2 linked regions of the Bryobacter aggregatus MPL3 genome follow. The protein of the gene in region 2 interacts with the protein of the main gene of each other region in a pairwise test. Links are inferred from orthologs where the notes say so. Each region holds a gene or a part of one and is shown on either strand. Other genes may lie near its edges. The genes, in order: rlmB and M017_RS0105830.

Region 1 (3,141 bases), on a different replicon or contig from region 2:
CAATGGCGTCCTGCACATTCAGCTTGTAGTCGATGACATTGAGAATCGCCTGCATCACGCCAGTGATGATCCGTGTCCCACCCGGGGCGCCAATCACCAGCAATAGCTTGCCGTCCTTGGTGACAATGGTCGGCGTCATGCTGGACAGCATCCGCTTCCCCGGAGCAATCGCATTCGCCTCACCCCCCAGCGCCCCAAACATGTTCGCAACGCCCGGCTTCGCCGAGAAATCGTCCATCTCGTTGTTCAAGAGGAAGCCGAGCCCCGGAACCGTCACGCCACTCCCATAGCTGCCATTCAGCGTATAAGTCAGCGAAACCGCATTGCCCTGCGCATCAACAATCGACAGATGCGTCGTCTCCGGACTCTCCTCCGGCGGCACCGCTCCATGCTGCAGCGATGCCGAAGGCGTCGCCCGGTCCGTAATCGAATCGGCCCGTTGCGCAATGTACTTCGGATTCAGCAAACCCGCCACCGGAACCTTCACAAAGTCCGGATCGCCTAGAAATTGGCTTCGATCCGCATAATAGCGGCGCATCACTTCGGCCAGCGTATGGGCCAACTTCGCACTGCCCATCCCTGCAGGAAACGGATTTAGGTGCTCCAGCATCCCCATCATCTGCAGCATCCCAATCCCGCCCGAACTCGGCGGAGGCGCCGCGATGATCTCATGACCGTGATAATGGCCCAGCAGCGGCTTCCGCTCAACAGCCTGATAATTCCGCAGATCTGCTTCCGTCACCAGGCCGCCATGCTTCGCCATCTCGGCAGCCAGGCGCTTTGCCGTCTCGCCCTGATAAAACTCCGATGGCCCACGCTTCGCAATCCGGTCTAAAGTGCGTGCCAACTCCGGGAGCCGCAAGGTCTCTCCCGCCTCGTAGTAGCTGCCACCCTTCAGATAGATACGTTTCGATTCAGGGAACGGTCCGGTCGTCCGCTCCGATCCGCGAATGCTGCGCGCCGTCGCATAAGAAAGAACAAAGCCATTCTTCGCCAGCTTGACGCTTGGCTTCACCAGTTCGGCCCACGGCAACTTGCCGTACTTCTTGTGCAGCAGTTCCAGACCACGCACGGTGCCCGGCACACCGCTCGCGCGCCAGCCCACCACGCTATCCCGGGTTGGCTTGCCTTGCGCATCGAGATACATATCGCGCGTCGCCTGGCCCGGAGCCTTCTCGCGAAAGTCGATGAAGTTGGCCTCGCCGTTCGCACTGCGGACCAAGGCAAATCCGCCGCCCCCGATGTTCCCCGCCGTCGGATAAGTCACCGCAAGCGCAAAAGCAACGGCCACCGCCGCATCATAAGCATTCCCGCCCCGTTTCAGAATCCCGACGCCGACATCGGTCGCAATCGGATCCTGGGTGACCACCATCGCCTTGCGAGCCCGGACCGGCTCATGAGCGCTCAAACCAAGCGCGAGAAAGATCACCAGGGCGAATCTCATCTATTTATTGCCTCTCTGCCTTTTCCAATCGAAGAGTACGATGCCCGCGGCGACAGAGACGTTCAGGCTGGGGATGGGTCCGCTCATCGGGATGCGGACTAGAAAATCGCAAGCGCTCCGGATCTTCTCGTGGAGTCCGTGGCCCTCTGCTCCGAGAACAACGACGCTCTTCTCGGCGAAGTCGGCGTTGTCGTAACTGAGCTTGCCACGCTCATCGAGGCCATAAATCCAATATCCGGCCTTCTTAAACTTCTCGAGCGCTTGGGCCAGATTATTCACCCGCACAATGGGAATGTGTTCGAGCGCACCGGCAGCCGCTTTGGCCACCGTTTCGGTCACACCCACCGCGCGGCGTTCGGGAATTACCACCGCGCCAGCCCCCACCGCCGACGCGGTTCTCAGAATCGCGCCGAGGTTATGCGGGTCTTCCACCCCGTCCAGGACGACGATCAGATCGCCCCCTACCACCTCATCAATCTGCTGGTATTCCTTCTCGGCTCCAAACGCAACCACCCCCTGGTGGCGGGCATTCGCACCGGCACTGCGATCCAGCGATTCGCGAGGTTCAAAACGGAGAGCGACTTTATTCTGGCGGCAGAGGTCGACGATCTCCTGGATTCGAGGGCCTCCGGCGCCTTTGGCGACAAGCACGCGGTCGAGAGATCGTCCCGCTGCCAGTGCCTCCTTCACGGGATGAATCCCAATCAATATGGCCATCTATAATGAGATTATCCCCTTGAAACGTGCAGTTTGTCTTCTTTCCGGCGGACTTGATTCCTCCACCTGCCTCGCCGTTGCCCACCGCGCGGGCTTCGATTGCTATGCGCTGAGCTTCGATTACGGCCAGCGGCACCTCTTTGAGCTCGAAGCGGCCCGCCGCATCGCCGCCAGTCTTGGCGCCAGTGAGCACAAGATTCTGAAGCTCGATCTCCGCAGCTTTGGTGGTTCTGCGCTCACCGCCGACATCGATGTGCCCAAGGACCGCGCAGCAAAGGACATGGACACCGGCATCCCCGTCACCTACGTTCCGGCGCGCAACACGATCTTCCTGTCCTTCGCCCTCGCCTGGGCCGAAGTCCTCGGCGCCGCCGACATCTTCATCGGCGTCAACGCGATTGACTACTCCGGCTATCCCGATTGCCGTCCCGAATACATCGCCGCCTTTGTGAAGATGGCCAATCTCGCCACCCGCGCTGGCGTTGAAGGCGCCACCTCACTGCAGATTCATACGCCGCTCATTGCTCTATCCAAAGGTGGAATCACGAAGCTTGCCGCCGAGTTAGGGGTCGACTTCTCACTCACCTTCACCTGTTACGATCCCGACGCCGCGGGCCGTTCCTGTGGCGCCTGCGACGCCTGCCAACTGCGCTTGAAAGGCTTCGCCGAAGCCGGTCTCACCGACACCGTGCCCTACCAGTCGCGATGAAAATCAGCGAAATCTTCTATTCGATCCAAGGGGAAGGCGGGCTTGCCGGCGTCGCCAGCGTCTTCGTGCGCAGTTCCGGCTGCAATCTGCGCTGCGTCTGGTGCGACACGCCCTACACCAGTTGGAAGCCCGAAGGCACAGAGCAAAGCATCGATCAGATCGTCGACCAGGTCCGCAGCTTCCCCGCCCGCCACGTGGTCCTCACCGGCGGCGAGCCGATGCTCTTTGAGGAATCGATTGCCCTCTGCCAGCGCTTCCGCGATCTCGGCCT
Region 2 (3,302 bases):
GGATCATGCACCAGCGTCCGCGCGATCGCCGTCTTCTGCTTCATGCCGCTCGAGAGCTTGTCGCAACGGATGTCGGCAAAGCTACCCATGTCGAGCCGGGCGATGAGTTCTTCCGTGCGGCTCATCAGGCGGGCCTCAGGCACCTCGGCCAGGCGTCCGAAGAAATGCAGAATCTCACGCGGCGTGAGCCGCGCATAGAGGCCCATGTCGCCGGTGAGAAAACCAATCTGCCGCCGCACTTCGGCCGGAGCTTGCGAGATCTCAAAACCATTTACCGTCACGCTACCGGCACTCGGCTCGAGCAGCGTTGCGATCAGACGCAGCGTCGTGCTTTTCCCCGCGCCATTCGGACCCAGCAGGCCAAAGATCTCGCCCTGCCCAACGGAGAAGCTGACCTTGTCCACAGCCAGAAAATCTCCACGCTTCGCATCGTGGAAGGAACGGCTGAGCCCTTGCACTTGTATCATGAGTCCCTTGATTGTAACGGAGCGAGCGTAATGCGGCGCTCGTCTTCTCCTCCATGCTCCAGACGGATAGCCAGGATATCCCGGGGCCAGAGAGCCGGAAAGCGCTCGCCCCATTCGATGAGTGTGAGCGCATTGCGATCGAGCAATTCATCAATGCCCAAGGACAACACTTCCTGCTCGCTCTCCAGCCGGTAGAGGTCAATGTGGAAGACCCGCGCCGGGTTGCCATACTCATGAATCAGCGGAAAGGTAGGGGAGGAAACATCGTCGCGCAGCGCAGCGCCACGCGCCTCGGCAATGCCTTTCACGAGTGTCGTCTTCCCTGCCCCTAGATTGCCGATCAACAGCACGGCCCCTCGCTGGGGCAGCAACGCCGACAGCTCGTGACCAAGCGCAATCGTCTCTTCTTCGCTACGGGTACGATAGTTCATGCAGTGCCTCCGGCAGATATTCGCACAGTGTCGAGGCCAGCGAGGTCATCTCGTGCTGGTGCTGTGCAGCAAGTTCTCCACAACGTCCATGCAAATAGACCGCCGCAATCACCGCGGTCTTCGTATGGTCGCGATACTGACTCAGTAGCGCCGCCGTCAGGCCGGTAAGCACGTCGCCCGAGCCCGCCTTCGCCAATGCGGGAGAGCCCGTCGGATTGATCCATGTCTCGCCATCCGGAAAGGCAATCACCGTGCGATCACCCTTCAGAACAACAATGCAATGGCTTCGTTTTGCCAACTCTCTGGCATCCTCAATCCGGTCAACAATATCCCGTCCGAGCAAACGCTTCATCTCGCCCGGATGCGGCGTCAGCACACGCGGGAACGAAGCCGCCTCCGTCAGCGGAGACAGTAGATTCAGCGCATCCGCATCCAGCACCAGCGGCGCGGGCCAGTGGAGATACAGATCCGCCACCAGTTTTTTCTTGTCTGCATCCTCACCCAGCCCCGGACCAATCGCCAAAACACTTTTTCCCTGAAGCGTTTTGGGGATGTCCTGCCAGCGGCCCATCATCAAATCCGGCAGGAGCGGCACAAAGCCCGCATCGGGAGAATACAGCGTCACCAAACCTGCGCCCGCGCGAATCGCCGTAGTCCCCGCCAGATTCAAGGCCCCATGCTTGCCACTAGCTCCACCGAGAATCGCGACATGGCCAAAGCTGTTCTTGTAGCTGGCCGCCGCGCGCGGTGCCCCCACCGGCTGCAGATCCGCACGCGTGGTGAGTTGTAACTGCGAGTGCAGCACCGGCAATCCAATCGGAACTACAACCAGTTCGCCCATCGGCTGCAATACCTGCAATAACTTCGGCGCTTCAAAACTCACAGTCAAATCGGCCTGGACCGCCCCGCTCGGAATATCCACGGCCACCCGCGTGGCAATGGGTAAAGCATTGATCTGCGCCACCAGACTCGCAATCGGTTCGCGCGGCGCGCCGCTGGCCCCAGTGCCCAACAAGGCATCGATCGCCAAAGTAGTTACCGCCAAGTCGAGCGGAATCTGCATCGTGTACGGAATGCCGAGCGCTTCCAGCATCTTCAATTGCCCGGTCGCACTCTCCGTCATGTCTTCCACATCGAAGGCGAGAATCACCTTGAGCCATGCCGGCCGGTGGTGCACGTGCAGCAAGCGAGCCAGGGCAAGGCCATCGCCCCCATTGTTCCCCTTGCCGCAGAAGATGGCGATCCGTTGCTTCTCGAGCGGCGCATAGCGGCGCTCTAGCTCGCGCAGCACGCCATAGGCAGCATTCTCCATCAGAATCACCGCCGGAATTCCGGCTTTCACTGCCGCCGCATCCGCAGCGCGCATTTCTTCAGGACTCAGGATTTTCACTTGTTCACCTCAGGGACGGCGTGCAATCAAAAGCGTCATATCGTCTTGGAGATCCGGCGATCCGGTCCATTGCTCCACAGCAGCCATCACTGCTTCGATGATTCCCTGGTCACTCAGATGGACATTCCGCTTGACCAATTCGATCAGACGATCTTCGCCGTACATCTCGCCATAGTCATTCTGTGGCTCTGAGATTCCATCGGTGTAGAGCAGCAGAAAATCTCCCGGCTCGAGCGCCACTTCACTTTCGCCATACTTTGCAAAGGGAAAAGCGCCCACCACCATACCGTCCACATTTAAGAGAGTAGCCTCGCCTTTGCGAATCAGAATCGGCGGCAAGTGGCCCGCATTCGTATAACGCAGCTTCCCGCTTGTTTCATCGAAGATGCCGAGAAAGAAGGTAGAAAACTTCTCCGGCGCCGTGTTTGCATAAAGCTGCTTGTTCAGCTCCGTCACCGTTTGCGCACAGTTGAGATCGGCACTGGAGGTCTGGATCCGCGACCGGAAACTCGATTGCACCGTTGCCATCAAAAGAGCCGCCGAAATTCCTTTGCCCGCCACGTCGCCCATCGAAAAACAGATCTCATGCTCGGACAAGCGATGGAAGTCAAAGTAGTCACCAGAGACCATGCGCGCCGGCTGATAATGCGCCGTCAGACAGATCTCTTTTGACTCTGGGACAAACTTCGGATAGAGCTGCCGCTGCACCTCACGAGCAATCTCAAGCTCAGCATTCAGGCGCTCATTCTCTTTGGCCACCTGAAGCAGTTTCTCCAGGTTCTCCGTCATGCGATTGAACGAATCGCTCAACTGCGCCAACTGATCTCGTCCGGTCAGTGGAATGCGGTGCGAGAAGTCACCTTCCATCACACGGTTGGTGCCTTCATACAAATCATGCACGGCGACGGTGATTGTACGCGTCATCTTCACGCCAATGACTAGCGCGACAATCTCAAAAAGCAGAAACAGCGACGACGCAAAGAGCAGGGAGTTCAAGAGCGAGTTCTGTTCCTG

What was found.
Region 1: the proteins of M017_RS0105830 (region 2) and rlmB interact in binary tests that used the Escherichia coli proteins (3 or more experiments, as listed by UniProt). The link is inferred for Bryobacter aggregatus MPL3 from one-to-one orthologs.

The regions. Positions count from the first base shown.
Region 1 is NZ_JNIF01000004.1:401,894-405,034, reverse strand. The notes cover bases 304-3,128. They hold rlmB (23S rRNA (guanosine(2251)-2'-O)-methyltransferase RlmB), read right to left. Parts: upstream 2,162-3,128; coding sequence 1,445-2,161; downstream 304-1,444. Other genes in these bases: M017_RS0121405 (7-carboxy-7-deazaguanine synthase QueE), read left to right, coding at 2,867-3,128; queC (7-cyano-7-deazaguanine synthase QueC), read left to right, coding at 2,181-2,870; ggt (gamma-glutamyltransferase), read right to left, coding at 304-1,444. Also shown: more of ggt, read right to left, coding at 1-303; more of M017_RS0121405, read left to right, coding at 3,129-3,141. UniProt on the Escherichia coli protein: Specifically methylates the ribose of guanosine 2251 in 23S rRNA.
Region 2 is NZ_JNIF01000003.1:1,178,909-1,182,210, forward strand. Bases 84-3,069 are described here. They hold M017_RS0105830 (bifunctional ADP-dependent NAD(P)H-hydrate dehydratase/NAD(P)H-hydrate epimerase), read right to left. Parts: upstream 2,289-3,069; coding sequence 879-2,288; downstream 84-878. Other genes in these bases: M017_RS0105820 (ABC transporter ATP-binding protein), read right to left, coding at 84-467; tsaE (tRNA (adenosine(37)-N6)-threonylcarbamoyltransferase complex ATPase subunit type 1 TsaE), read right to left, coding at 464-898; M017_RS0105835 (PP2C family protein-serine/threonine phosphatase), read right to left, coding at 2,298-3,069. Also shown: more of M017_RS0105820, read right to left, coding at 1-83; more of M017_RS0105835, read right to left, coding at 3,070-3,302. UniProt on the Escherichia coli protein: Bifunctional enzyme that catalyzes the epimerization of the S- and R-forms of NAD(P)HX and the dehydration of the S-form of NAD(P)HX at the expense of ADP, which is converted to AMP.